Regions from separate parts of the Pelagerythrobacter marinus genome, predicted to be linked through region 1. Evidence: riboswitches for the same ligand, from Rfam matches in the RefSeq annotation. Region 1 holds a riboswitch; each other region holds the start of a gene.
The links. Region 1 has a riboswitch for cobalamin ahead of T8T98_RS09010 (acyl-CoA thioesterase). Riboswitches for the same ligand answer to the same signal wherever they lie in the genome.
Positions count from the first base shown of each region.

Region 2: another riboswitch for cobalamin. It lies ahead of T8T98_RS12295 (ABC transporter substrate-binding protein); the one in region 1 lies ahead of T8T98_RS09010 (acyl-CoA thioesterase).
Region 3: another riboswitch for cobalamin. It lies ahead of T8T98_RS12900 (TonB-dependent receptor plug domain-containing protein); the one in region 1 lies ahead of T8T98_RS09010 (acyl-CoA thioesterase).
Region 4: another riboswitch for cobalamin. It lies ahead of T8T98_RS05075 (TonB-dependent receptor plug domain-containing protein); the one in region 1 lies ahead of T8T98_RS09010 (acyl-CoA thioesterase).

Region 1 is NZ_CP139719.1:1,850,636-1,858,563, reverse strand. Features, by position in the region: gene T8T98_RS09030 (metallopeptidase family protein) at 1-282, opposite strand, end outside; gene T8T98_RS09025 (hemerythrin domain-containing protein) at 433-921, shown strand; gene T8T98_RS09020 (phospholipase D-like domain-containing protein) at 937-2,484, shown strand; gene folE (GTP cyclohydrolase I FolE) at 2,481-3,089, shown strand; gene T8T98_RS09010 (acyl-CoA thioesterase) at 3,070-3,903, opposite strand; cobalamin riboswitch at 4,013-4,206, opposite strand; gene T8T98_RS09005 (peroxiredoxin) at 4,249-4,728, opposite strand; gene ahcY (adenosylhomocysteinase) at 4,915-6,327, shown strand; gene T8T98_RS08995 (sensor histidine kinase) at 6,471-7,928, shown strand, end outside.
Region 2 is NZ_CP139719.1:2,492,543-2,500,470, reverse strand. Features, by position in the region: gene T8T98_RS12300 (FecCD family ABC transporter permease) at 1-387, opposite strand, end outside; gene T8T98_RS12295 (ABC transporter substrate-binding protein) at 384-1,277, opposite strand; cobalamin riboswitch at 1,444-1,656, opposite strand; gene T8T98_RS12290 (sigma-70 family RNA polymerase sigma factor) at 1,705-2,424, opposite strand; gene T8T98_RS12285 (flagellar biosynthesis protein FlhA) at 2,421-4,592, opposite strand; gene T8T98_RS12280 (lysozyme family protein) at 4,619-5,503, opposite strand; gene T8T98_RS12275 (hypothetical protein) at 5,597-5,941, opposite strand; gene T8T98_RS12270 (flagellar biosynthesis anti-sigma factor FlgM) at 5,938-6,228, opposite strand; gene T8T98_RS12265 (flagella basal body P-ring formation protein FlgA) at 6,291-6,800, opposite strand; gene T8T98_RS12260 (hypothetical protein) at 6,891-7,331, opposite strand; gene T8T98_RS12255 (MotA/TolQ/ExbB proton channel family protein) at 7,328-7,928, opposite strand, start outside.
Region 3 is NZ_CP139719.1:2,623,566-2,629,010, reverse strand. Features, by position in the region: gene T8T98_RS12915 (hypothetical protein) at 1-406, shown strand, start outside; gene T8T98_RS12910 (hypothetical protein) at 561-845, shown strand; gene T8T98_RS12905 (hypothetical protein) at 893-1,375, opposite strand; cobalamin riboswitch at 1,534-1,765, shown strand; gene T8T98_RS12900 (TonB-dependent receptor plug domain-containing protein) at 1,730-3,874, shown strand; gene T8T98_RS12895 (hypothetical protein) at 3,886-4,440, shown strand; gene T8T98_RS12890 (cobalamin-binding protein) at 4,442-5,371, shown strand.
Region 4 is NZ_CP139719.1:1,059,655-1,067,582, reverse strand. Features, by position in the region: gene uvrA (excinuclease ABC subunit UvrA) at 1-883, opposite strand, end outside; gene thpR (RNA 2',3'-cyclic phosphodiesterase) at 1,064-1,597, shown strand; gene T8T98_RS05080 (M3 family metallopeptidase) at 1,720-3,963, shown strand; gene T8T98_RS05075 (TonB-dependent receptor plug domain-containing protein) at 4,183-6,087, opposite strand; cobalamin riboswitch at 6,178-6,387, opposite strand; gene T8T98_RS05070 (cell wall hydrolase) at 6,577-7,695, shown strand; gene T8T98_RS05065 (hypothetical protein) at 7,927-7,928, shown strand, end outside.

The sequences.
Region 1 (7,928 bases):
CACGACGTGGCGCACGAGGTCGCCGAAATCGACCCCGGTCTCGCGCCATTCGCGCACCAGCGGCTGGCGGAACAGGCTGATGACCGGGGGCAGGTCGCCCGGGTCCCAGATCGACTGTTCGTCCAGCGGGCGGCCTTCGTAGAGGCCGGTCAGGTCCCACTTGCTGCGAATGCCGACCGAATCGAGCTGTTCGCGGGTGGCAAACTCCTCCACCCGCACCACGACCGCGCGCATCGGCTCGCGGAATTCCTCCGGCAGGCCCGCGACGACGGCGCCGGCCATGCGTTCCATCTCCGCAGCGGAGGGCGGCTCGCGAAATCGCTCCATGCGCCGCATATGGGGCGGAGCGGCGCGATAGTCACCCCCGGGCGCGCGCGGAACAAAGCACCGGTTCGCCCATTCCATCCGGCAGGCAACAGGAGGAAACCGCCCATGGCCGCCGAGGCAATCTTCGCGCGACTGAAACAGGATCACGATCGCCACCGCGAGCTGCTCGACCGGCTGCTCGAAACCGAAGGCGAGAGCGAGGAACGCCGGCGGCTCTTCACCGAGCTGACCAAGGAGCTGAAGAGCCACGCCGCGGCCGAGGAGCAGGCGCTCTATTCGACAATGCTGCGCAAGCCCGACACGACCGACGAAACGCGCCATTCGGTGGCCGAGCATCACGAGATCGACGAGATGCTGAACGACCTAGCGGCCACCGACATGTCCTCCGGCGCCTGGCTGTCCAAGTTCAAGGAACTCGAGCACCGCTATCGCCATCACATCGACGAGGAAGAGGAAGACCACTTCCCCGATTTCGAGGATCACCTTACCCGGGAGGACGAGGAACACATGGAATCGGTGTTCGAACGCCGCAAGCGCGAGGAGAAGGCCGATGCCGAAGTCACGCCGGAGAAGCTGGAAGACGCCAAGGAATAAAGCGTCGGGGGCGGGGTGACAGCACGGGAAACGGAGGCGGCCGAACCGGAGTTCGACGACGAGCCGGAGGAGCCCGGCGTCTGGCGCTATGCCCATGCCGACCGGGCGAGCGTGATCGTCGACGCGGCCGATTATTTCGCGCTGATGCAGCAGGCGATGCTGAAGGCGCGCCACCGCATCTTCCTGGTCGGTTGGGATTTCGACACCCGCATCCACCTGGCCCTGGGCCGCAGGTGGTTTCACCGCATCCTGCGCCGCAACTATCCCCGCCGCCTGGGCAGTTTCCTGATGTGGCTCGCCCGCCATCGCGACGGGCTGGAAATCCGGGTGCTGAAATGGAGCCTTGGCCTGTTCCAGTTTTTCGCGCGCGGATACATGCTCGTGGACCTGGCGCGGATGGCCGCGCACAAGGGGATCACCTTCAAGTTCGATACCCACCACCCGGTCGGCTGTTCGCACCACCAGAAGATCGCCGTGATCGACGACAAGCTGGCCGTGTGCGGCGGCATCGACATGACGCAGGACCGGTGGGACACGCGCGATCACCTCGAGCGCGATCGCCGCCGCCGCCGGCCGCACGGCAGGCGCTATGGCCCGTGGCACGACGCGACGATGATGTTCGAGGGGGAAGCCGCCCGGGTCCTGGGCATCCTCAGCCGCGAACGGTGGGAGCGGGCCGGGGGCGAGAACCTCGACCAGGTGCCGATACCCGGCGAAAGCCTGTGGCCCGATGCCCTCGCGGTCCAGTTCGAGGACGTCGAGCTGGGCATTGCCCGCACCCGCGCCCGCTACGACGGGCTGGAACGGGTGTGCGAGATCGAGGAACTCCTGCTCGCGCAGATCGCCCGCGCGCGCCGGTTCATCTACAGCGAGAACCAGTATTTCACCTCGCGCCGCATCGCCGAGGCGATCGGAGAGCGGCTGAGCGAAGACGACCCGCCCGAAATCGTGATGGTCCAGCCCAAGACGGCCGAGGGCTGGCTGGAACAGCAGGCGATGGACCACGCCCGGGTGCGGATGATCGAATGCCTGGCGGAGTTCGACCACAAGGACCGTTTCCGCATCTACGTGCCCCATACCGGCGACACGCCGATCTACGTCCACGCCAAGGTGACGATCATCGACGACGAGATCCTGCGGATCGGCTCGGCCAACTTCAACAACCGATCGATGGGGCTCGACAGCGAATGCGACGTCTTCATCGATTGCCAGCGGCCGGCCAACGGCCACGTCGGCCCCGCGATCGCCGCGCTGCGCCATTCGCTGCTGGGCGAGCATTGCGGGCTCGAGGCGGAGGAGGTCGCCCGCCTGCTGGAGCGCGACCCGTCGATGCACCGCCTGATCGCCGAGCACGGCCAGGGGGAAGACCGTTCGCTGCGCGCCTACGACGTGCCGGACCTCAACGGGGTGGAAGATACCCTGGCCGAATCGGGCATGCTCGACCCCGAACGGCCGGACGAGATGTTCGAGCCGTTTGCCAAGGGCGGACTTTTCCGCAAGGGGAGCATGCTGCGGCGCGCCGCGCGCCGCGCGAAACGGACACGAAAGAGGATCGGATTATGAGCAGCCTGGTCGGGCCGGACGAAGACGTATCGCGGGGCAAGCCCCCCGTTCCCGACGAGGTGCAGGAGGCGATTCGCACGCTGATCCGCTGGGCCGGCGACGACCCGGAGCGCGAGGGGCTGCTCGACACGCCGAGCCGGGTCGCCCGCGCGTGGAAGGAGTATTGCCTCGGCTATGCCGAAGATCCCGCGATCCACCTCAGCCGCGTGTTCGAGGAAGTGGGCGGATACAACGAGATCGTCCTGCTCAAGGACATCCCCTTCCAGAGCCACTGCGAACACCACATGGCGCCGATCATCGGCAAGGCGGCGATCGCCTACCTGCCGACCGACCGCGTGGTCGGCATCTCGAAGCTCGCCCGCGTCCTCCACGGGTTCGCGCGCCGGCTCCAGGTGCAGGAACGGCTGACCGCCGAAGTGGCCGACTGCATCTGGGAACATCTCCAGCCCCAGGGCGTGGCGGTCGTGATCGAGGCGAGCCACAGCTGCATGACCGCGCGCGGCGTTCGCACCCCCGGGGTGACGATGACCACCAGCCGCATGATGGGCACGTTCCTCGACGACCCGCGCAGCCGCGAGGAAGTGCTCAAGCTGATGGGATACTGAACGGCAGCGGGCGGCCTTCGCGGTTCACGCTGACGAGGGTGAACAGCGCGCTCGCCGCGCACCGGCGTTCGCCCGTCAGCACGCCTTCCGACCACAGTTCCACCGCCACGCGGACCGAGCTGCGCCCGGTCATCTTCACCCGCGCCACCAGTTCCACGATGTCGCCTTCGACGATCGGTGCGACGAAATCGATCCGGTCGGAGGAGGCCATGACGAGCACCTGGCGCACGTGGCGGGTGGCGGCGATGAAGGCCGCCTTGCCCATCATCCGCAGCGCGTCGCCGCCATAGAGCGTGCCGTAATGGTTGGTCTGCCCCGGGAAGACCATGTCGAGGATGCGCAGCGGCGCCCCGCCATGGCCATCCACGTCCTCTTTCGCGTCGCCGTGCGCCCCGGGGGGCGCGGCGAGCGGGGGCAGGGGAAGGCGCGTGTCCGGCCCCTTGCGCGCGACCATCGCGAACCGTCCGCGCGTGCACAGCCGCCGTTCGCCGCTGACCGGCGCTTCGGCCACGAGCTCCACCTCGACGTCGAGCGAGGACGCCCCGACCCGCACGACGCGCCCGGTCACCTCGACCATGTCGCCTTCGTGCGCGGGCGCGGCGAAGTCGATCTTCTCCGATGCCGCGGTGACGAACGGCGCCCGGCCATGACGCGAAGCGGCGAGGAAGGCGACCTTGTCCATGTGCGCCAGGGCGACCCCGCCGAACAGCGTGCCGTGATGGTTGGTGTCGCCGGGAAACACCATGTCCACCAGGCGCACGGGCGGGCCGGGTTGGGCGGCCGGTTGTGCTGGCGTGATCTGCCCGGGTGTCATCGTCGTCGCCTCCTTCACATGGCGGCAATGCGTCGACCGGGCACGTGCAGCCGGCCGCGCGGGCGGGCGCTCCGGCTGCCAGCGACCCGACCGGACACCCCGCCGGTGGTTCGTTTGCAGCGCCCGGGCAGGTCTCCTGGCTTGCGGGTCGTCGCGATCGGCCTGGCCTTCCCGGGGTGGGCCCGGTGGCGCTTCGTCGGCCGTCGCTCTCCGCCTACAGTTGCGGGGGCAGCGCCGGATTCGGACCGGCTTCCCGTCTTCGCCCCGGCGCGCGGCCGGGGAACCTGGGCGCGTGTTTCGGTTCGGATCGGGCCGGCGCCACGGCCGGCCCGTCCCCCGTTGCGGTCAGAGCTGGCCGAGCATGTGCTCCGCGCTCGAGACCGAGAAATCGCCCGGCTGTTCGACGTTGAGTTCCTTCACCACGCCGTCTTCGACGATCATCGAATAGCGCTGACCCCGCTGGCCGAGGCCGAAACCGCTGCCGTCCATCGTCAGCCCGGTGGCCTGGGCGAACTCGCCGTTACCGTCGGCCAGCATGGTCACGTCCGACGAACCGGCCTGGTTGTTCCAGGCGCCCATGACGAAGGCGTCGTTGACCGCGGTGCAGGCGATCTCGTCGATGCCCTTGGCCTTCAGGTCGCCGGCCTTTTCGACATAGCCGGGCAGGTGGCGCGCCGAGCAGGTCGGGGTGAACGCGCCCGGCACCGAGAACAGCGCAACTTTCTTGCCCTTGAAGTATTCGCCCGCCTGGACTTTCTCGGGACCCTCGTCGGTCGCCTTCACCAGCGTCACATCGGGAATCCTGTCGCCAACCGAAATCGTCATCTCGCAATATCCTTTCGTCGTCCCGTCCGTTCGCGTGCCGATATAGAGCCTGCGGTGCGCGCGGCAACGGCAAAGGATATAAAGATCGCTTTATATTTGCTTCGCGACAGGGCCGTCGCTACATCCGCGGGCAGGAAAACGGGCGCGCCCTGCGCGCCGCCAGACAGCAGATTTCAGGAGAATTCCGTGGCCGACGCCAAGCAGGATTACATCGTCAAGGACATCAGCCTCGCCGATTACGGCCGCGACGAGATCGCGATCGCCGAAACCGAGATGCCCGGCCTGATGGCCCTGCGCGAGGAATATGGCGAGGCGCAGCCGCTGAAGGGCGCGCGCATCACCGGCTCGCTGCACATGACGATCCAGACCGCGGTGCTGATCGAAACGCTGACCGCGCTGGGCGCCGAGGTCCGCTGGGCGACCTGCAACATCTTCTCGACGCAGGATCACGCCGCCGCGGCGATGGCGGCCAACGGCGTGCCGGTCTTCGCGGTGAAGGGCGAAAGCCTGGCCGATTACTGGGACTACGTCGGCAAGATCTTCGACTGGTCGAGCGAGGACGATCCCGACTGCACGGCCAACATGATCCTCGACGACGGCGGCGATGCGACGATGTTCGCGCTCTGGGGCGCGCGGATCGAGGCGGGCGAGGAAATGCCCGCGCCGCAGAACGCCGAAGAGATCGAGATGCAGCGCGCGCTCAAGGCTTTCGTCAAGGCCAGGCCGGGCTATCTCACCAAGTCGGTCCAGGCGATCAAGGGCGTTTCCGAAGAAACGACCACCGGCGTCATGCGGCTGTACCAGATCGCCAAGCAGGGCAAGCTGCCGTTCCCGGCGATCAACGTGAACGACAGCGTCACGAAGTCGAAGTTCGACAATCTCTATGGCTGCAAGGAATCGCTGGTCGACGCGATCCGCCGGGCGACCGACGTCATGCTGGCGGGCAAGGTCGCCTGCGTGGCGGGCTACGGCGACGTGGGCAAGGGCTCGGCCGCTTCGCTGCGCGACGGCGGCGCGCGGGTGATGGTGACCGAGATCGACCCGATCTGCGCGCTCCAGGCGGCGATGGACGGGTTCGAAGTCGTGACGATGGAAGAAGCGGTCGGCCGCTGCGACATCTTCGTGACCGCGACCGGCAACGAGGACGTGATCACGGCCGAGCACATGAAGGCGATGAAGCACATGGCGATCGTGTGCAACATCGGCCACTTCGACAGCGAGATCCAGATTTCCGCGCTCGACAACTACACCTGGAAGGAAATCAAGCCGGGCACCGACCTGGTGACCTTCCCCGATGGCAAGTCGATCCTGGTCCTCGCCAAGGGCCGCCTCGTCAACCTCGGCTGCGCCACCGGCCACCCGAGCTTCGTGATGAGCTCCAGCTTCACCAACCAGACGCTGGCCCAGATCGAGCTGTTCACCAAGTCGGACGAATACCGCAACGAGGTCTACGTCCTGCCCAAGCACCTGGACGAGAAAGTCGCCGCGTTGCACCTGGAGAAGCTCGGCGTCACGCTGACCAGGCTGAGCCAGAAGCAGGCCGACTATATCGGCGTCCCGCAGGAAGGGCCGTTCAAGCCCGAGCACTACCGCTACTGACGCGCGCTGGCGCCCGGCGGCGAGCGGCGGGCATTCGCCCGGCCCCTGCCGCCGGGCCGCCCGCCGGGGCGGCCGGGAGCACCCGGGGCGAGCGCGGCAGGATTGGCGTTGCATCGCGGGCGCTTGCCGCATAGCTGACCGGCATGGACCTTTCCCCCACCGCGCTGGCGCTGATCGGGCTGCTGCTGGCAGCATGGACTGCCGGCGCCGCATGGCTGATGATCGCGGCGGCGGCCAAGGCGCGGGCGGCGGAAACGAGCCGCAAGGCGGCCCGCAGGCTCGCCCGGATGATCGACGAGGCGCCGGCGATCCCGCTGCTGGTCCGTGCCGACATGCGGATCGAGGCGTCCGAACGGCTGGCCGGCTGGTTCGGCCTCGACCGCCTGCCGGCCTATCTCAGCGAACTGTCGGGCAGCGGGGGCGAGGGCCTCTCGCGCGATCAGCTGGAAGACCTGACCCGGCACGTTCGCCGCGCGCAGAAGACCGCCGCACCGTTCCGCATGGCCCTGACCCCGCCGGGATCGCAGCGTAGCCTGGCCCTGCGTGGCGCGCTGGCCGACCCGCAGGTCTCGCCCGGCGGGGCGGCGCTGATCTGGGTGTTCGATTTCAGCGAGAGCGAAAGCGAACTGGCCCGCCTGCGCGAGGAGGCGGCGCGGGCGCAGGGCGATTTCGCCGCGCTCGTCGGCCTGATCGAGGCCGCGCCGATGCCGATGTGGTTCCGCGGCACCGACGCCCGGCTGCGGCTGGTCAACGGCGCCTATGTCGAGGCGGTCGGCGCGGCCAATGCCGCCGACGCGGTCGATCGGCAGCTCGAACTGGTCGAGCAGGTGGACGGTCTTTCCGCGGCGCAGGTGGCCCTGCAGTCGGCCGAGCACGACGCTCCGATAGAGCGGATCGTGACAGCGACCGTGGCCGGCGAGCGGCGCTCGCTGCGGGTCAGCGACCTGCCGCTGGGGCGCGAGGGCATTGCCGGATACGCGATCGATATCGAGGACATGGAGGAACTGGCCCGCGAATTCCGCGCCTTCCGCGAGGCGCAGCGTTCGATCCTCGACCAGCTTTCGGTCGGGGTCGCGCAGTTCGACGCGCGCCGCCGCCTGACGTTCGCCAACCAGCCGTTCCGGCGCATTTTCGGCGTCACCCCGGGCACGGTCGCCGCGGGTCTCGATTTCGAACGGTTCCTCAGCGATGCCCGCGATGCCGGGAAGACCCCGGTCGTGCGCGATTTTCCCGCCTGGCGGCGCGAACATGCCGAGTGGTTCAGCGCCGACGAGCCGCGCGAGGAAGCCTGGCCGCTGGCGGACAAGACCCACTTGCGCGTTGTCGGCAACCCGATGCCCGACGGGGGGCTGGTGCTGGTGGCGGAAGACCGGACCGAACAGCTCGCGCTATCTGCCACGCGCGACACCCTGCTGCGCACGCGCACGGCCACGTTCGACAGCCTGTTCGAAGCACTCGCCGTCTTCGCGCCCGACGGGCACCTGCAGCTGTGGAACCGCAGCTTCGCCGGGACCTGGGGGCTGGACCCGGACCTGATGGACCGGCACCCGGCCGCCGACCGCCTGATCGAGGCGCTGGCCCCCAATCTTGCCCGGCCGGCC
Region 2 (7,928 bases), 640 kb from region 1:
GACCAGGACGGTCGCGGCGAGCGCGCCGGCCACTGCGGCCAGCGGCAGGACAAGCGGCCCCGTGCCGGCGAGGCCGAAGAACAGCACGAAAGTGGCGAACAGCGCGGCCGTGGCCGAGACGCCGAGAATGCCCGGTTCGGCCAGCGGATTGCGCAGCAGCCCCTGCAGCGCAGCGCCGCTCATCCCCAGCGCCGCGCCGACCATGGCCGCCGCCAGCGCGCGCGGCAGGCGGATCTGCCAGACGACGAGCACGTCGCCGGCTTCCCCGCCCAGGGCAAGCGCGCCCAGCACCGCGCCTGGCGCGAGGGCGACCGAGCCGAGGAGGAGCGCGAGGAAAATCCCCCCGGCAAGGAGGGCGCCGAGGGCAATGTTCGTGCGCGCCTTCACCGCGTGGCCCCTTCGCTCACCCCGGTTCGGGCCCGGGCGAGCGCCTCGATCGCATCGACGAGAAACCAGCCGCCGCAGCTGGTCCAGGCGCCTTCGAGCGCGACGACCGGGCGTTCGGCCAGCTGCGCGCGGGCCACCGGGTGGCGCGCCGCGCTCCAGCGGTCGGTCTGCCCCGTCGCGCCGTCGTAGAAAGCGGCCGCGATCACGTCGGGCCGCTGGTAGGCGAGCCGTTCGAGGGGGAGGGCGTTCCACCCCGGCCGGTCCTGGAAGTTCGCCAGCCCCGCTGCGCGCAGGACCTCGTGAACCAGCGTTCCTTCGCCCGAGGTCACGCCGCCCGGCGTCATGTAGAGCGCGGCCGGCGCGCGCCCGGCGGCGGGCGGGGGCAGGGCGGCAAGGCGGCGATCCATCGCTGCCGCGACCCGTCGCCCTTCTTCGGGCGCGCCGAGGGCATCGGCCAGGCGGACCACTTCCGCGCGCACCTCGGCCAGGGTCTGCGGGAAGCCGATCTGCACCACCGGGATGCCGAGATCGGCGAGGAACGGCACGACGTCCGCCCCCCCGCCGTAGGAGCGCACGACCAGATCGGGCCGCAGCGCGGCAATGTCCGCCGCGCGCGGGCGCGCCGTGGGCAGGCCGCGGGCCTGCGCGCGCATGTAGGAAAAGGGCTTGGCCGCATCGGGGGAAAGCGCCGCGATCGCGCCGCGCTCGGCGAAACGCAGCACGTACTGGTCGGCGCAGTAATCGAGGCTGACGATCCGTTGCGGCGGCCCGGACGGGCGCTCTACCTGCGCCGGGGGCCCCGCGCAGGCCGCCAGAACGATCGCGGGCAGCACGGCCAGCGCCCGCGCGGCGCGCCGGGCGCGGCAGGCGATGCGCGACATCCATGGCATGGGCTGCACTTCCCCGGCGGTGGCCCGGCAGGGGGATTCCGGTCCCCCGCGCGGCCCTGGACAGTCATGGCCCGCCGGGCAGGGCCCGGCGCCGGGAACCCGGCCGGTGGCTGTCGCTGCTGCGGGAAACGCGGTTTCCCGTCGGCTGGAGCTGACCCGGCTCCCCCGGACGAACGACGCGACGGCAGGTCTCCTGGCTCGCGGATCGGCGCCCTGGGCCGTCTTCCCGGCCGCGCCCGCATGAAAGCGCGGGCGGCCAGTGACGCGGTGGCCCGGGGCTCCCCGCTTACAGTTGCGGGCACAGCGCCGGCCTTGCACCGGCTTCCCTCTTCGCCGCGCGTGCCTGGGCGCGCGCGGAACCGTCGCTCCGACCAGTGCGGCGGCGGCGCGGGCTTGTCAATCTTTCCCCGGCCGCGAAGGTGGGCCTCTACGCCGCTTCCATCGCCTTGCGCATCCTCGCCAGCGCGGCGGCCTTGAGCTGGTGGACCCGCGGCACGCTGACATCCAGCACGGCGGCGATTTCCGACAGGTTCAGTTCCTCGACGAAGTAGAGCTGGATGACCAGCTGGTGCCGCTCGCCCAGCGCCGACAGCGCGGCGACCAGGCTTTCGCGGTCTTCCTGTTGCAGGACCTGCCGCTCCGCGTCCGGCTCGGCCGAGGCGAAGGCGGCGTCGGTCTCGCTGTAGCATTCGTCGAGCGAGGCAAGCCGCGTCTCGGCAAGATCGCGTTCGTACTGCAGGAATTCCTTCACCGGCATCTCCAGCGCTTCGGCCAGCTCGGCGGCCGAGGGTTCACGGTCGAGCGAGCGGCGCAGTTTCGCCCGCGTTGTCTCGAGCTGCCGCCGGCGGCTGCGCGCCCCGCGCGAGTCGGGGGAGGCGCTGCGCAGGAGATCGACCATCGCCCCGCGCACGCGCAGCTTGGCATAGGCGGCGAAACCGTCGTCGCTGGGCGAATCGTGCTTCTGCGCGCACTCGGTCAGGGCCACCAGGCCGGCCTGCATCAGGTCGTCCACGTCGATCGTCGGGCCGCCGCTGCCCGACAGGTGCCAGGCGAGCTTGCGGACCATCGGCAGGAACCGGGTCACCCGGTCGCCGACGTTGCCGCGATAGGCTTCCGCCGCGGCGAACTGGGTATGATCGAGCTTCATGCGGCCATCGCCTCCGTTTTCATCTCCATGCCCGCTGCGGGCCCTGCGCCCGGCCCCGGCTGTGCGGCGTCCTGCGGGCCGGCCTCTGCGGCGGCCTGGGCCGGGGCCTGGGCGCCAGGCTGCGCGGGCGGGGCCTGCGCGGCGCCATCGTCCTCGCCCCCGACAACCGCGATCACCTCGATCGGCTGGGAGACGGGCAATTCGTTGATCGACAGGACCGTGCAGCCCGGCGCGCGCAGGCGCAGCAGGCCGGCGAGCGGGCGGCGCGCGCGCGGCTGCACGATCAGCGCCGGCGCGCCCGCGCCATGGGGCCGCTCGGCCATGATTGCGGCGATCCGTTCGCCGATCGACCGGGCCAGGTCCGGCTCGATCACGATTGCGCCGCTGGCCGGGTCCTGCATTCCGCCGACGACCATTTCCTCCAGCTGGGCGGCCAGGGTGATGACCGGCAGGCGCTGGTCGGGCGGGCAGAGGCTGCCGACCAGCATCGGGCCGAGGTCGGCGCGCAGCATGTCGACCAGCCTTTCGTGGTCGGTGGTCTGCTGCGCCGCCTGCGACAGGCTGGACAGTACCGGTATCGGGTGGGCCAGCGTGATCCCGTCGGCCAGGAGCGCGCGCAGCAGGCGGGTGATCGCGGCCAGCGACAGCGGCTGCGGGGTGATCGTTTCGACCAGCTGCGCGTTGCGTTCGCGGACCATGTCGAGCAGCTCGCGCACCTGGTCGGGGCCGAGCAGCTCCTGCGGCCGGGCGGAAAGCAGCTGGTTGACGTGGGTCGCCACGACGCTTTCGGCATCGACCACCAGGTAGCCTTCGGCAACCGCGAGATCGCGCGCCGCCGGCTCGATCCAGATCGCCGGGCAGCCGAAGCTCGGGTCCAGCGTCGCCTCGCCCGGGATTTCGGCCAGGCGGCCGGCCTCGCCGGTGTCGATCGCCAGCATCCGGTCGGCCTTGAGCTTGCCGGTGCCGAGCGGCGCCCCGCCCAGCGTGACGCGGTAGGCATCGGGCGCGAGGTCGAAACTGTCCTTGATGCGGAATTGCGGGACGACGAAGCCGAAAGCCTGGCACAGCTGGCGCCGCAGCCCGGTCAACCGGGCGACGAGCGGCGCGCCGCGCTTCTCGTCGGCCAGGTGGACCAGCCCGAAGCCGAGCTCGACCGTCACCAGCGCCTGTTCCGACACGTCGCCGATCGCGATGCGGGTGGGATCGGGGGCAGGCTCCGGCTCTTCGGCGGGCACGAACTTCTTGCGCTTGCTGAGCATTCGCCAGAGCGCGAAGGCCCCCGCCGCGAGCGGCAGGAAGACGGTTTGCGGCATGGCCGGGATCATGCCCATCGCGGCCAGGATGCAGCCGACCGGCAGCCAGATACCCGGCTCCGCCAGCTGGCCGCCGATCTGCCCGGTCAGGTCGCGCGAATCCGCGACGCGGGTGACGATGACCGCCGCGGCGATCGACAGCAGCAGCGCCGGGATCGACGCCACCAGCGCGTCGCCGACGGCCAGGGTGACATAGACCTGGCCCGCTTCGCCCGCGGTCAGGCCGTGGGTCGCCATGCCCAGAACGAAGCCGGCGATGATGTTGACCAGCAGGATCAGCAGTGCGGCGATCGCGTCGCCCTTCACGAACTTGCTGGCACCGTCCATCGAGCCGTAGAAATCGGCCTCGGTCGCGATCTCGCGCCGGCGGGCCTTGGCCTCGTCGGCGGTCATCAGGCCGGCGGCGAGGTCGGCGTCGATCGCCATCTGCTTGCCGGGCAGGGCATCGAGCGTGAAACGGGCCGAGACTTCGGAGACGCGGCCCGCCCCCTTGGTCACGACGACCAGGTTGATGATCATCAGGATCATGAAGACGAACAGGCCGACCGCGAAGTTGCCGCCGATCAGGAAGGCGCCGAAAGCTTCGATCACCTTGCCCGCCGCGGCTTCGCCCTCGTGCCCGTTCATCAGCACGACGCGGGTCGAGGCGACGTTGAGCGCCAGGCGCATCAGCGTCGCGAACAGGAGGACCGAGGGGAAAGAGGAGAAATCGAGCGGCTTTTCCGCGTTCATCGCCGCCATCAGCACCGCGACCGAGAGCGCGATGTTGAGGACGAAGAACAGGTCCAGCATGGCCGGCGGGATCGGCACGACCATCAGCACGATGACCGCGAGAATGCCGACCGGCAGCGCCATCGAGGGCGCGAGGAAGGTCCGCCAGGTCACAGCCCGAACGCCCTGAACTTGCCGTAGGCTTCATTGACCTGCCGGGCGGCCCGGCCGCCGAGCGCGCCGGACCCGCCGAACGTCGCCTGCAGGGTCTCTGCCATCGAGGGGCGCGGCGCCGGGCGGCCGCCATCCGCGGGCTCGCCCGCGAAGCTGCGCCGGGCCTGGGTGAAGGCCGCCGCCGGGGTCGCGGGCAGGGGCGCGGGCAGGGCCGCACCGGCCGCCGGGGCGATGCCGGGCGCGATCCCGTCGCCGGCCTTGGCCCGTTCGACCTTGCCGCGCACGAGGTCCATCACGTCGGCCACCGAACGCGCGCGGCCGCCCTTGTAGAAGATCGCCCCGTTGGCTTCGGCCGCCTTGGGAAACAGCGATGCCGCCGGCGTCAGCGGGTTGTCCTGCAGCGCGCCGAGGAAGCTCTTGGCGCCGCCGGCACCGAGGAAGTGCGCGAGGTATAGCTCGGCATGGTCGGGCTCGCGCCCCAGGAAGCCGCGCAGCTCGCCCGCGTTGTCGCGCGCAAGCTCGGCCGCCATCAGCGAGGCGACCTCGGGATCGAAGCGCAGGGCCATGATCTGCGAACGCAGGCCCGCATCGCCGACCGTCGCCCGGCCGCCGCTGCGCGTGATCGCCGCCTCGGCCCAGTCCAGCCCGTGCGTGCGGCCGTGGCGATCAAGCGTCTCGAGCCAGGTGGAGGATATGAACTGGTAGAGGCCCGATGCGCTCGAGGTGCGGGCGCGGGCCTGGGGTTCGAGGTTGGATTCGATCTTCGCCTGCGCGAGCAGGTAGTCGAAATCGACCCCGGTCGCGGCAGAAGCGCGGGCGATCGACGCCTGGACGGCGTCGCCCGATGCCGCGCTGCGCTGAACTGATGTGACCTCTGGCAAGACTGCCCCCGGCGTGGTTGAACTCGCCGGGTCTCAAGCAAGAGGTGTGCCAAAAAGGGCGCAGGCCCGCCTGGGCGGCCCGCCGTGCGGCGGTCAGGCGGTGTAGGGCGCCTCGCGCGCGACCATCGGCCGGCCCGATCCGTAAAGGCTGATCCGTCCGGCCAGCGCGCCGAGGCGCGCCTCGACATTGGCGGCGATCAGGTTGCGGATCTTGCGGTTGACCGCGTTGAGCCGCGCCACCGCGTCGAGCAGGCCGCGGCATTCCTCGTCCAGCGGGCCATGGGCCTGGCGCTCGATCGCCTCGCACAGTTCGAGCTTGCCGTCGCTCGACGACAGGATGCTGTCGAGATCGAGGGCGGCAAGGGCCTGCCGCTCGTTCTCAAGCAGGGCAAGCATTTGCCGCAGGCTGTCGCGCAGGGTCGCGTGTTCGGTCGTCATTTCGCATTCCTCGGCAGGAAGCCCGCGGCGATCATCGCGTCGGCGGTCTTGCGGGGGTCGAGCTGGTAAGTGCCGTTGTCGAGCGCGGCGCGGATGCCGGCGACGCGTTCGCCGTCGATCGGCGCCTCGCCGCGGGCCTGGGCGACGGCGTCGAGCGCGCCTGCACCGGCCCGATCGGCTTCCTGTGCCGCCGGCCTGGCCTGCTCCGCCCGGGCGACGGGGGCCGCGCTGCGCGTTCTCAGTCGCGCCGCGATCCCGTTTGCCGCCTGCATGTCGATCCGGTCCATCGGTCCGCTCCGTTGCTGTAGCGGGACTGATAACGGCACCGGCGGCCGATGTTTAAGGGGTCTTACGGCAAATCCATGCCGACCCGGCCGGGCTGGATCACGCGGGCGCGGATCGCCTCGCGCTTCTCGCCCGCGGGGCGCACGCGAATCCAGTCGCCGACCGCGCCGGCTTCCAGCGCCTCGCCCTGGCGCGAGACGGTGAACCCGCTGCCCTGGACCGCGATAGAAACCATTTCGCCGCGCGCGATGACCGGGCGTGCCGGGGCCGCGGCCTGGCTCGCCGCGATCGGCACGAACAGCCGCCAGCCGCCCGATACCGGGCAGCGGACGAGCACGGTGCGGTTGCCGCTGCCATACCATTCGAGCGCGACGGGCGTGGGGCACTGGGCCAGCTTCAGCCGCCGGTCGACCGGGGTGCGCGCGCCGCCCTCGCTGCCCAGCGGCGCGCCGGTGAAGCGTTCGACCGCGCGGTCGATGCTGGAAAGATCGTGGAAGCCCGCGGCCAGGGTGGGGGCCGCGACGGCAATCGCGCCGGCGGCACCGAGGGCAAGGATCGTCCGAATGGGTCGCATGGCATCACCTCTTGCTGGGCGCGCTGCGCGCCTTTCGCGCATGCGCTTTGCCGCTTCCTTGCAATCGTCGTGCCAGTCTGCCGGGCACCGTCAGTTCGGCTGGCGGCCGTCGAAATCGAGCACCGCGGCCAGTTCTTCCGCCGGGCCGGGTTCGACCACGATCCGCGCGCTGCGCCCAGCGCGGCGCGCCTCCTGCGCGAGAGCGAGCGCGGCCGCCGCCGCCCGGTCGCCGCCGCCCGGCCGGTGGCGGGCGATGATGGTCAGGTTCTGGCGCGGGTCGCGCGGCTGCTCCGCCAGCCACTGGCCGATGGGCGGGGCCCCGGGCGCGGCGCGGTAGATGGCGATCGGCTCCCCGCTTGCCGGCAGGGCCGGGGCGGGAGAGGGTGCCTCGGTGGGGGTGGCTGCTGACGCGGCCGCGTCTGCATCCGGCTCGGGCCGCTCGGCCATGGCCGCCGCGGTCACCATGAACAGGATCATTGCCAGGTCGGCCAGGGTCGTCTGCCACCCGCCGCGGATCGAGGAGGCGATCATGCCGCCACCTTGCCGCCATCGCCCGATGCCGGCTCGCCCGCGTCGATCCGGCTGCGCGGTATCGAGCGTTCGACCGCCGCGGCGAGCCAGCCGATCAGGTCCTCGCGCGCGGTCTCTTCCGCGCGGGAGCGGCGCGCGACGGCGCCGGCCAGCGGGCCGAACACGAAATTGGCGAGCACGAGGCCGTAGAGCGTCGTGACCACCGCGGTCGCGATCGCGCGCGCGTAGTCGCCCCCGGCCGCGGCCGAGAACCCGCCCAGCGCGACGAGCGTACCGACCAGGCCGAGCACGGGGGCCAGTTCGGCCGCTTCGCCCAGCACGCGGGTCGCGGTTTCCGATACCTGCCGCCGGCGCGCGCTGTGCCGCGCATGTTCGTCGTGCAGGGCCCGGATCGAACGGTGGCGGACCAGCGCGTCGCTGAGATCGTCGAACTCGCCGTCGCCGAAGCTGTGCGGTTCGGCCCGCAGGATACCGTCCTGTTCGATCTCGCGCACCTGGGCCGCCAGCTCGGCGCGTACGCGCGCGACGTCGAACGGCCGGCGGGGCAGCTGCGCCAGCGCCGCCAGCGCGGCGCGCGTGTCGCGCCAGCCGCAGCGC
Region 3 (5,445 bases), 770 kb from region 1:
TTGGCTACCGGACGGCCGTGAGATCGCTTTCAACCACGACCATCCCAAGGCCTGGCTCGCCTACCTCATGGTCCCGGCCATGTTGCGGCGGTCAGGACTGTCGGCGCATACGCTTCCCTCGCTGGTACCGCGACAGAAGTTCCTGTGCGGTTCGGCGAAGGAATGGACCGCGGCGGTCGCGGACTGCATCGCCGAACAAGCTCCCGCCGCCTATCGGTCGCTTTGTCGGATGGAGCGGGATGTGGGCGATCTGCGCACGCGTTTCCAGCGGACCAGGCGCAGTCGGCTCGCCGAAGCGGCCGAGCTGCGGGTCGCACTGCCTTCGCTGACACGCAACAAGCTCGCGATCGCTGTGAATGTCACGCCGGCAGGCGCGGGGTATCTGATGCGTCAGCTCGAACGCTAGAAGAGCGCGCTTTCATCGAAAGCTGCGAGCGGGGCTTCCATTCCGCGCCCGATTGGCTATCACGCTCACGAACCTTTTTGCCTGCCCGACCGCATCGCCCACACGGCTCAGCGGTCGGCGGGATTGTTGTAAGCAATCGAAAGGTTCTGATCCCATGAAACCACATGCATGTTTTCGCATCTCGGTCGACGAGCTCGCGCAGGATCTCGGCAATTATGTCGAACTTGCGAAGACGCGGACGTTCGAGATTTATGATAACGGTGAAGTCGAAGTGATGCTGGTGCGCATTTCTGCAATTCCCGATTGGGACGAGCAGTTGCAGAAGAGCATCCGGACCGACATGATGACGAAGATGGAGCGAGAAGAGTTCATGACCCCGCCTGAGGATCTGAGCCATCTGCCGGACAGCTATGACGATTGGCCGGATGACACAGACTGATCGCCGTGCGCCGGCTGCTCGAAACTACCTTGAAGCGAATGGCCCGCTTAGAGTTTCGAGCCGTTGGAGTTTCGCGCCAGTGAAGCTCTGATTTTGCAAAAGGTTTGTGGTTCAAGCATCGCCCCGAGAACCTCGCGCTCGTCGCGGTCCATTTCTCGAAAGCGAGACAAGAGAGCGATCTCCTGATCGTTGAGCTCGAACAGCCGAGCGTAATACTCCTCTTCTTCGCGCTCGCGCCTGACATCGCTGTGTTGCGGGATGTTCTCGCGTTCCCAGTCCCAGCGATCTTCATACGCGACCTGCGCGTGCTGAACGACAAGAGGCATCCAGAACATCCAATCCGGGATAGCGTCGCCTTCCCGTTCGAATCGAGCCACGCGCTTTTCCGTAGCCCGATCAAATCTGCTGCCTCCGCCGGGTCCAATATAAAGATCACTTTTGACCGCGCATGAAAAAAAGGCTTTCTCCACGTCCTTATGGGACCACTTCAATACGCGGCGCTGTTCGATGAGCCAGGTTCTGGCCTCCAATGGCGTTTCCCACTTTGGTCCGGGCAACATTACCAACTTAAGTCCGCCGTTACAGCACCGATAGTTCTTCCAGCCATCCGTTCTTCAAGCTCCCGAGTGAGCGCGCTGATTGGTCGCTCGACTATGCAAGCTCATGCTTGCCGAACATTCGGGTGAAGTCTAGAGCGTCCAGCGTCGGCGAAATCGCTCGCCGATAGTGCGTGCCGGTAACGGGAACGCAGTGAGGTCTTGCCGGGCCAATTCTGCGGCTGTCCCTGCAACTGTAAGCGGCGAGCGCGTGACATGAGTGGGGTTCGCTCCACGACCACTGGGCGGCGATGTCCGTCTGGGAAGGTATGTCGCGTGCAGTGACCCGTGAGCCAGGAGACCGACCGGTGCGTGTCGCTCTTGCCGGGCTCATGGGATTGGCCGGGCGCGAAACGAATTTCGTCTGGGCGACGAGTAGCGGTTGGAGCCGCATCGGCAGGACCGCCGGGGGATGCACGCGTCCGTCCCCTGGCAGTCTCGTCGACCGCGTTTGCGCGGACGCTCCGGCCAAGTCGCCTGGCGCCCTGGAAATTCGTGTCTATGAAATACGTTCATTTATTGCTTCTGTCTTCCGCATTCCTGACAAGTCCGGCGCTCGCGCAAACGATCGATCCCGATGCCGATCCTGAAACCTCCACGACCTCGATCGTCGTTACCGGGAACCGCGCGACCGATCCCGTGCCGATCGATCAGGTTGGCGGATCGGTCACGATCCTCGACCAGCAGGTCCTCGATCGGCGGCAAGTGCGCGAGGTGTCCGACGTGCTGCGCGACGTCCCGGGTGTCGCGGTCGGGCGGGTTCCCGGCCAGACGCAGATCCGGCTGCGAGGGGCCGAAGCCAATCATACGCTCGTCCTGATCGATGGGATCGAGGTGTCCGACCCCTACGCTGGCGAATTCGATTTCGGAACGCTCATCGCCGACGAGGCGGCGCGGATCGAGGTGCTGCGCGGGCAGCAGAGCGCGATCTACGGATCGGACGCGATCGGCGGCGTCATCCAGTACATCACGCTCGGCGGCCGCGATGCTCCCGGGGCGGCCGCGCGTATCGAAGCCGGTTCGTTCGGCACGCTGAACGGTGCTGCCCGGATCGCCGGATATAGCGGCGATCTCGACTATGCGCTGTCCGCCACGCTCAACACCACCGATGGCACGCCAGGCGCCCGCGGCGGCACGCGCGACCTTGCGAACGACAGCGGTGCGGTGTCTCTCAAGACGACGTTCGCGCCTACGTCCGATGCACGCCTTACCGGCGTATTGCGCTACGCACGCACCGATGCCGAATTCAACGACAGCGATTCCGATCCGGCAAGCCCGACGTTCGGATTCCAGGTCGATAGCCCCGGCAACCGTTTCCAGAACGAGGCTGTCTACGCGCTGGTGCGGGGCGAGGTGGACCTGCTCGACGATCGTTGGACCCATGCGCTGTCGGCACAGATCGCGGACACCCGGCGCGACGGTTTCGCTTCGACTGGACGCAGCTACGGCAGTGAAGGGCAGAGGCTGAAAGGGTCCTACGATACGACGTTGCGTATCGAAGCTGGCGGTCTCACACACCGGGTCACGGCGGCTCTCGACGTCGAACGCGAACGGTTCCGTAACACCGATCCGACCGGCTTCGCATTTACCGGTCGTCGGCAGATCGACAATATCGGCCTCGTCGGCCAGTATGCGATCGATCTGGGAGACCGGGCGAGCGCGTCCGCCTCGATTCGCAGGGACTGGAACGACCAGTTCGCCGATACGACGACCTACAGACTTCAGGCGAGCTATCGGATCGCTGCGGCTACGCGGGTGCGCGGGGCAGCAGGATCGGGGGTGAAGAACCCCTCGTTCTACGAACTCTACGGTTTCGTCGACGGTCGCTTTATAGGCAATCCCGACTTGAGGCCCGAGAAGTCGAGCGGATGGGAGATCGGGATAGACCAATCGCTGTTCGGTGAGCGCGCTTCGATTGGGGTCACCTATTTCGAAAGCGAACTGGACGACGAGATCTTCACTTCCTTTCCGCCCCCGAACTTCGTCGCCAGCCCCAGCAATCGCGACACCGTCTCTGAAAGAAACGGTGTCGAAGTGTCCGGCGAGGCGCGCTTGGGCGAGGCCTGGCGCGTCAATGGAGCCTACACCTATCTGCGTTCCCGCGAGAATGGCACGCGCGAGGTACGTCGGCCCTCGCATACCGCCAGTCTGGCCGTCGACTGGCGCGTTCCCGGGGATGCGGGAGGGGTCACGCTCGTCGCGCGCTACAATGGCGAGACGATCGACAGCGCCTTCATCGATCCCTCCTTCGTGCCGGTTCGCGTGCAACTGGACGACTACCTGCTGCTGAACGTCGCCGCCGACGTGAGGGTCATGGATAATGTCGAGCTGTTCGGCCGGGTCGAGAACCTGACGGCCGCCGACTACGAGGATGTCTTCAGCTTCGCGACGCCGGGACGCTCGTTCGCCGTCGGCGCGCGCGCACGCTTCTAGGGAGAATTTCGATGACGGATGAAATCACGGCGCAGTCGGAGGCTGCTAGGTTCGCATGGCCTGTCACACTCGCCTTGGCGACCGTGGGCGGATCGCTGGCCGCCGCCTGCATGATGCCGTTCGTGGCTCTGGCGATCGTGACCGCCGCGACCATGCACCGCTCGCTCGCGCTGGCGACGATCCTCGCGATCTGGGCGACCAACCAGGTGCTGGGGTTCACCGTTCTCGGCTACCCGCATACGGGTTATGCGTTCGCTTGGGGCGGTGCGCTCGGCATCGCATCGGTTCTGGCAATGCTTGCAGGTGCCGCCGTCATGGGCGAACGTGACGAGCTGAGTTCGTTTCGGACGCTGAGTGCCTTTCTGATCGGATTCTTCGTCTACGAGGCTGCGCTCTTCGGGCTCACTTTGGTCGTAGGCGGAACCGAGACCTTCGCGATGCCGATCGTGGGGCAGATCTTCGCGAACGATGCACTGTGGTTCGCAGGACTTTCGGGCGCCTACTGGATCCTTACCAGCACCGCTCCAAAACTCTTCGGACCCACGCCGCGGCTGCGGCTCGCCTGACATGGCGCATCCGCGGATAGTGTCTCTCCTGCCGAGCGCGACCGAGATCGCCGTCGCGCTCGGGTTGGGACAGAACCTCGTAGGTCGCTCTCACGAATGCGACTATCCGCCATCCGTAAAGGGGTTGCCGGTCGTCACGTCCACCAAGCTGGAGAAGGGATTGACGTCGTGCCAGATCGACGACCGGGTTCAGGGAATCGTGCGGCAGGGTCTGTCGGTATACGAGGTCGACACCGCGCTGCTGCGCGACCTGCGGCCCGACCTCATCCTGACGCAGTCGCAATGCGCGGTCTGCGCGGTTACCCCTGCCGATCTGGAGGAGGCACTGAGCGAGTGGACCGGAACCGCACCGGTCCTGCTCTCGCTGGCGCCCGACACGCTGGAGGATGTGTGGGGCGATTTCGCCAAGGTCGCCGAAGCGGCGGGATTGTCCGAGCGGACATCTTCGGTGGTCGACGGCTTGAGACGGCGCATGGCAGGGCTGGCCGAAAACCGAGGGCGGAGGATAGATCGTCCAAGCGTCGCCGCGATCGAATGGATCGATCCGCTGATGGCGGCAGGAAACTGGGTGCCCGAACTGATCGAGGCGGCCGGCGGTCGTCCGTTATTCGCGCGAGCCGGTGAACATTCCCCGTGGCTGGAATGGGACGACTTGATCGCCGCCGATCCCGAGCTGATCGTCGCTATGCCCTGCGGATATCAATTGCCGAAGACACTCGCCGATCTCGGTTCGCTCGTCGACCGCTCCGGTTGGAAGGACCTTACCGCGGTTCGCAAAGGAAAGGTCTTCGCCGTCGATGGCCATCATTATTTCAATCGGCCCGGCCCACGGCTCGTCGAATCTGCCGAGCTTATTGCGCAGCTGCTCGGGACGAGCTCAATTCGCGCATTCGAAATGGGACGGGACTGGATGGTCATCGGCGGGGATTGACGATGTTTCCGCACCGTTCGACGCATATGATCCCTTCGCCCCTTCTTTTTTAAGGTACGAACCGATACAACAAG
Region 4 (7,928 bases), 790 kb from region 1:
GCGCGTTGAAGGAGAACAGCCGCGGTTCGACCTCCTCGAGCGTGAAACCGCTGACCGGGCAGGAGAATTTCTCGGAGAAGACGATGCGGTTGGCGGGGATGCCGGCGCCCTTCATCGCGCCGCCGGCGGTGTTCCCCTCGCCCTCGCGCCCGGGCACCGCGCCATCGGCGAGATCGACATAGGCGAGGCCATCGGCGAGCTTGAGCGCGGTTTCGAAGCTCTCGGCGAGGCGGGTTTCCAGCCCCTCCTTCACCGCCAGCCGGTCGACCACCACCTCGATGTCGTGCTTGAACTTCTTGTCGAGCGCGGGCGCTTCCTCGATCGCGTAGAGTTCGCCGTCGATCCGCACGCGGGTGAAGCCCGCCTTCTGCCATTCGGCCAGTTCCTTGCGATATTCGCCCTTGCGCCCGCGCACCACCGGCGCGAGCAGGTAGAGCCGCGTGCCTTCGGGCAGGCCCATGACCCGGTCCACCATGTTGGAGACGGTCTGCGCCTCGATCGGCAGCCCGGTGGCGGGCGAATAGGGCACGCCCACGCGCGCCCACAGCAGGCGCATGTAGTCGTAGATCTCGGTAACGGTGGCGACGGTCGAGCGTGGGTTGCGGCTGGTGGTCTTCTGCTCGATCGAGATCGCGGGTGAGAGCCCGTCGATATGCTCGACATCGGGCTTCTGCATCATCTCGAGGAACTGGCGCGCATAGGCGCTGAGCGATTCGACGTAGCGCCGCTGCCCCTCGGCGTAGATCGTGTCGAAGGCGAGGCTCGACTTGCCCGAGCCGGAAAGGCCGGTGATCACGATCAGGCTGTCGCGCGGCAGATCGATATCGATGCCCTTGAGGTTATGCTCGCGCGCGCCGCGGACGGAAATCTGGGTAAGTGCCATGCGAAGCCGTGTTCCTGAATTGTTCGCCCGGGTCAAGTGGGGCAACGGGCGCGGACCGCCCGCCCCCGGGAGCCGCGATCGCGGCGGGGCGGCGCTGGATGTGGGGCCTGTCGCCGGTGATGCAACGCGTGCCGCCCCAACGGGGTCCACGCGCGGCGCGGGTTCTGTTAGGCGGGGCGCATGCATCGCCTGTTCGTTGCCCTGCCCCTGCCCGAAACGGTGTGCGACCGGTTGCTGGACGCGATGGACGGGATCGAGGGCGCGCGCTGGCAGGGGGAGGAGCAGTTGCATCTCACCCTGCGTTTCGCCGGCGAGATCGATCCGCCGGTGGCCGAGGATCTCGTCGCCGCGCTGTCCGCGGTGCGGGCGCCGGCCTTCGAACTCGCGATCCGCGGGGTCGGGCATTTCGCGCGCAAGGGGCGGCCGCACGCGGTCTGGGCGGCCGTCGCCCCGAGCGAGCCGCTCGCCATTCTCCAGCGGCGGGTCGAACGCGCCTGCCGCGCGGCCGGCCTGGCGCCGGAAACGCGCAAGTTCGTGCCCCACGTCACGCTTGCCCGGCTCAATGCCTCCAGCGGGCCGATCGGCGGCTGGCTGGCCGACAATGCCCTGCTGGCCACCGGACCCTGGCCCGTCGAATGCTTCGCGCTCTATGAAAGCCGGCTGACGGCGGGCGGATCGGACTACGCACGGCTGGAGGATTTCCCCCTCGGCTGACGCGGCGCCTGCCGTTCGTCGGCAAGTCCTTGCATTCGCCCCCGATCTCCGGTTCAACGCGCAGCAGCAAACCTGTCCTGCCCGGTGCCCCGCGCCCGGCCCGACACACGATTGGAGAGACCATGAAGGCCCATATCCTGGCCACCACCGCCATCGCATTCGCACTCGCCGGGTGCTCCACGATTGAGGAGGGCGCCGTGAATTCCGCCGATACTGCCGCTGCCGAGAGCGCGATTCCCGAGGCGACCGGCTATTTCGCGCGCCCGAGCAGCCTGCCGTTCCACGCGCCCGATTTCACGCAGATCGACGATAGCGATTACAAGCCCGCCTTCGAACAGGCGATGGCGATCCACAGCGCCGAGATCGAGGCGATCAAGAACAACCCCGAGCCGCCGACGTTCGAGAACACGATCGTCGCGCTCGAAACCTCGGGCCGGATGCTCGGCCGGGTGGCGACGGTGTTCTACGCGCTGACCGGCGCGAACACCAACGACACGCTCGACGCGGTCCAGGCCGAGATCGGCCCCAAGCTGTCGCAGCATTCGGACGCGATCACGCTCGATCCGGTGCTGTTCCAGCGGGTCAAGGCGGTGTACGACAACCGCGCGGCGATGACGATGACGCCGGAAGACGCCAAGCTGCTGGAAGAAACCTACGACCAGATGGTCCATGCCGGCGCCCTGCTCGACCCGGCGCAGAAGGAACAGGTGAAGGCGATCAATTCGCGCCTGTCCGAACTGACCACCGAGTTTTCGCAGAAAGTGCGCCAGGCGACGGTGGACGGCGCGCTGGTGGTGGACAGCAGGGCCCAGCTCGCCGGCCTGTCCGATGCCGATATCGAGGCTGCCGCCAAGCTGGCGACCGAGCGCGGGCTGGATGGCAAGTACGTGATCGCGCTGCAGAACACGACGCAGCAGCCGCTCCTGCCCGAGCTGGAAGACCGCGCCACGCGCGAGGCCTTGTTCATGAACAGCTATCACCGCGCGGACCGCGGCGGCGAGAACGACACGCGCACCCTGCTGGCCGAAATCGCCGGCTTGCGCGCGCAGAAGGCGGCCCTGTTCGGCCAGCCCGACTGGGCGAGCTACGTCATGTACGACCGCATGGCCAAGAACCCGAAGACCGCGCTCGATTTCATGGAGCAGATGGTCCCCGCCCTCGCCGCGACCCAGCGGCGCGAGGCGGCCCTGCTGAACGAGCAGATCCGGGCCGAAGGCGGCGATTTCGACGTGCGCCCGTGGGACTGGTATCGCTATGCCGAGAAAGTCCGCAAGGCGAAGTACGACATCGACGAGAACGCGGTTAAGCCCTATTTCGAACTGACCAGCGTGCTCGAAAACGGCGTGTTCTACGCCGCGAACAAGCTCTACGGCCTGTCGTTCGAACAGCGCACCGACCTGCCAGTCTACCACCCCGACGTGACGACCTATACCGTGTTCGATGCCGATGGCAGCGAGCTGGGGATCTTCTATTTCGATCCCTTCCAGCGGCCGAGCAAGCGCGGCGGCGCGTGGATGAGCAACTTCGTGGACCAGAGCCACCTCTACGGCACCAAGCCGGTGATCTACAACGTGCTCAACATCCCCAAGGCCGCCGACGGCGAACCGCAGCTGGTCAGCTTCGACAACGTCAACACGCTGTTCCACGAGTTCGGCCACGCGCTGCACGGTTTCTTCGCCGACCAGAAATACGCCAGCCTCTCGGGCACGGCGACCGCGCGCGATTTCGTCGAGTACCCGAGCCAGGTGAACGAGCTGTGGGCGACCTATCCCGAGGTCCTGCGCAACTATGCCAAGCACTACGAAACGGGCGAGACGATCCCGGCCGAGCTGGTCGAGAAGATCGAGGCCGCGGCCAAGTTCAACCAGGGATACGATTTCGGCGAAGTGGTCGAGGCCGCGCTGCTCGACATGAAGTGGCACGCGCTGAGCGCCGAGGAAGCGGCGGCGATCGACACGCCGGAAGAAGTCGATGCCTTCGAACGCAGCGCGCTGGAGGAACTGGGGCTGGAAGTGGACCTGGTGCCGCCGCGCTATCGCTCGACCTATTTCAACCACATCTTCTCCAGCCCGGCCGGTTACAGCGCGGGGTACTATTCCTACCTCTGGACCGAGATGCTCGACCGCGACAGCCGGCAGTGGTTCCTCGACAACGGCGGGCTGACGCGCGCGAACGGCGATCACTATCGCAAGACCGTGCTCAGCCGCGGCGGGACGATGGACTATTTCGAGATGTTCGAGAATTTCGCCGGGCGACAGCCCGACGTGACGCCGATGCTCGAGGCTCGCGGGTTGCTGGGCGGCGAGGCGGAAGCCGAACCGACCACTTCGGACGGCCCGCTGCCGCCCGAAACGACCGAGGACTGAGGGCGTAAGCGCTCCTGAGGGGCGGCCCGCGGCGCCGCCCCCCGTCACCCTGAACTCGTTTCGGGGTCCATTCCGCCCCGTCGGGACTCGGCCCATGAAGGCGCGATGGATGCTGAAACGAGTTCAGCATGACGCGAGACGGAGAGAGAGCGAAACAGAAAAGCGCCCGGCCTCACCGCGAGGCCGGGCGCTTTTTCGTGCTTCAGACTTTGCGGCGGATCAGAACCGCGCGCGCGCGCCGACGTAGGCGCTGCGGCCCGCCGTCGCATAGCCAGCCGCCGTCTGGTATTCGGTGTCGAACAGGTTCTCGACCCGGCCGAACAGCTCGAACCGCTCGCCGAAAGGCAGCGCCGCGCGCAGGCCCGCGAGGGCATAGCCGTCCAGCGGCGTCAGGTTGCTGGCATTGTCGAACGAATCGCTCACCAGCCGCACGTCGCCGCCGAGCGTGAGCCCGGCCAGCCGGCTTTCCCAGTCGGCCGACAGCGTCAGCGTGTGGCGCGGACGGCGGGCGAGGACATTGCCCTCGTTCGCCGAACCGGCGGTGCGGTTCTCGGTATCGACCCAGGCATAGACCGCGCGGGTCACCCAGCGATCGGACGGGCGCGCACCCAGTTCGACCTCGATCCCCTCGGCCCGGACGCGGCCGATATTGTCGTAGAAGCCGAACGGGCGATCGGCGCAGAGCGGGGCCGGGTTCTGCCAGCAGCTGGCGAACTCGATCTGGTTGCGCGCATCGCGGCGGAACGCGGTGACCGCGCCGTAGAAGCGCGTGCCCGACAGCGACCGGTCGCCGTGGACCAGGCCGATGTCGTAGCTGGTGCTGCGTTCGGGCTGGAGCGCCTCGTTCCCGTAATCGGAATAGAGCTGGTAGAGCGTCGGCGCCTTGAACCCTTCGCCCACGCTCGCGCGCAGGCGCAGGTCGCCGGCCAGGGCATAGCTGACGTCCGCGCCGAAGCTCGTCTCGCTGCCGAAGCGGGCGTGATCGTCGAGCCGGGCGCCGGCATGGGCCGAAAGCGGCCCCATCTCGATCCCGAGCTGGGCATAGGCGCCGAAGATCCGCGTGCTGTGCCGCGCGTCGTCGGTCAGCGTGCGATAGTCGCTCCACTCGTTCTCCGCCCCGAAATTGACCAGCAGCGGCCCGATCGGGCGCCATTCGCCGCGCAGCTCGACCCGGTCCGAATGGCCGTCGCTGGCGAAAGTCGGATCGTCCACACCCTCGCTGCGGTTCGCGCGCTCGGTATCGGCGAAGGAATAGGCGGCGCTGACGAACAGCGGCCCCGCGTCGTAGACCGCGCCGGCCGATGCCGAGTACTGGCGCGTGTGCTGCGTATCCTCGGTGTCGGCCAGCGCGTAATCGGGCGGCGGGAAACCGTCGAGATCGAGGTCGCCCTCGGCCCAGCGGCCGCGTGCGAAGACCTCGAACCCGGGGGTGAGGTAGAGCCGCCCGTGGCCGTTGACGGCCCATTGCTCGAAGCCGTCGGGCTCGGTGCCGCTGGCCGCCTGGGAGAAGCCGTCGGTGCGGTAATAGCTGGCCGATCCGCCGAGGAACCCGGCCGTGCCGCCGACGCCGCCGGAAACCGCGCCGGTCAGCGTATCGCGCGATCCGTACTCGGCGCTCGCCTCCAGCCCGGTTTCGCTGCGCGTGCTGGCGACCAGGACCCCGCCGATCGCGTCCGAGCCCCAGATCGTGGAGTTCGACCCGCGCAGGACCTCGACCTTGCCGAGGTTGGTGGCGAGCAGGTTGCCGAAATCGAACCCGCCGCCGGGCGCCGCCGGGTCGGACACGCGCACCCCGTCGACGATGACGAGGAGCTGCTCGCCCTCCGCCCCGCGCAGGCGCACGCCGGTCACCGCGCCGGGGCCGCCGTTGCGGCTGAACGACAGGCCGGGAACGCGCTCCAGCACGCGGGTCAGGTCGGCGCCCTGGACGCTTTCGATCTCGTCCCGGCCGATCACGGTGACCGGCTGGCCGGTGTCCTCCACCTCGATCCGGGTGCCGGTGGCGGTGACGGTGATCTCGGTCTCTTCGGGCCGGAACTGGCCATAGGGGTCGGCTGCGTCCTGCGCTGCGAGAGGCGCGGAGAGCGCAAGGATGCTGGTGCCGAAAATCAAGTGGTTACGCATGGGATACTCCTGTCACGAACGAATGTCGCCCATGACGGAACGGGGGCGCATGCCCCTTCCGCTTGCTTCCGGTACACCCCGCCCGGCAGCACGAACGACCGTCGGCGGGCAGGTCTCCTGGCTCCCGGATCGACGCGCCGCGCTTCGCCTTCCCGGTTTGCCGGTGGCCCGGTTCCCCAGTGGCTTGCCGAACGGGCACTCCCCGGTCACAGTTGCGGGGGCAGCGGGGGCTTCTACCCCCTTCCCTCTTCGGTCCGCCGCCTTGCGGGCGGGCGGACAACCCGTGACGTGCGGCGGCCCTTAGCCGCGCCGTCGGGCCCGGGCAAGCGGGGCGCGCGTTAACCTCTCGCTAGCCACGCCGCTTAACCGCCGCTTGCGACCTGTCCCGCCAAGGGACGGGGGAGACGGCGCGTTCGCAGTTCATCATTTGCGCTGCTACGCGCCCGGGGCGCGCCCGCACCCGGCGGCGGACAACCGAAAGGACGCAGCTTGCACCACGGCCCGGCCAGGACCGATCGCACCCGCCGCAAGCCGGCGAGCGCCTGGTCGCGCCTGCTGCGCGGCGGCCCGGCCGGGCGGCATCGCGGGCGGCGCATCCTCGCGGTCGCCGCGGCGCTGGGCGTGCCGGCGATGGCCGCGCCGGACGACTGGCACGCGTTCGGCCAGCCCGCGGCCCAGCCCGCGCCGGCAGAAACCGTCCGCCCGATGCCGTTCGAACGCGCCGGCCATTCGTTCCCCGGTTCGGCGTTCTACTTCCTCGAAGACAGCCCGCGCGTCGTGCCGTCGGCGCGCGACGACCTCGCCGCGGTGTTCGACCCCACCGGCACCGGCGATGGCGAGGCGGCCGAACTGGCCGCGGCGCGCACCGCCGGCCCGGCCGCGCGCAGCTTCATCGGCGGCGGCAGCGCGATCGACCGCGCCCGCGCGCTGCATTGCCTGGCCAGCGCCGTCTATTACGAGGCGGCGAGCGAGACCCTGGGCGGGCAGAAAGCCGTCGCCCAGGTCGTGCTCAACCGCGTGGCGCACCCGACCTATCCGAACAGCGTGTGCGGCGTCGTTTTTCAGGGCAGCGAGCGCAGCACCGGCTGCCAGTTCACCTTCACCTGCGACGGCTCGCTCGCGCGCAGGCCGGTCAAGGCGGCCTGGGACCGCGCGCTGCGGGTCGCGCGGCAGGCGCTTTCGGGCGACGTCTATGCCCCGGTCGGCCTGGCGACCCATTACCACACGATCTGGATCAACCCCTACTGGGCGCCGAGCCTCGACACCGTCGGGGTGATCGGCGCGCACCGGTTCTACCGCTGGCGCGGATCGGCCGGACGCCCGGCCGCCTTTACCGCCGCCTATCGCGGGAGCGAGCCGGTCGCGGCCGCCCCGCGCGGCGATGCCGCCGGCGCCGCGCTCGCCGCCGCGCGCGACGTGCCCGCGCCGGGCCGGGCCGTTCTCGACACGCGCGCCGCCAATCCGCCCCTCCCCCCCGGCCCCGCGCCTGCCGGGCAGGCCGCGCGACCGGGCGAAGGCGCGGCCGACGCCGCCGGCGGCAACCTGCCGGGCGGCGGCGGGGTGAAGCCCGAATATGCGAACAGCGGGCGCTGGATCGCCCGCCCCTGAGGCCTTTTCGGAAGGGCTTTTCGCAAGTCTTTCCCGCAAGGCTTTCTTGCCAGCCGGTCGCTCGCGCCCCTTTGCTCTGGGGCCTGCGCCCCGATCGGGCGCAAATCGTTAAAGCGGCGGAAACCCTAGGGCAAAACCCCTGCTTAGGGCTGCCGCGCCTAGAGCGGCGCGCAAGTCGCAACCCGCCTTTGCCGTCAGCCGCGAAGAGCATACCGGAAGGCCTACCTTGTCAT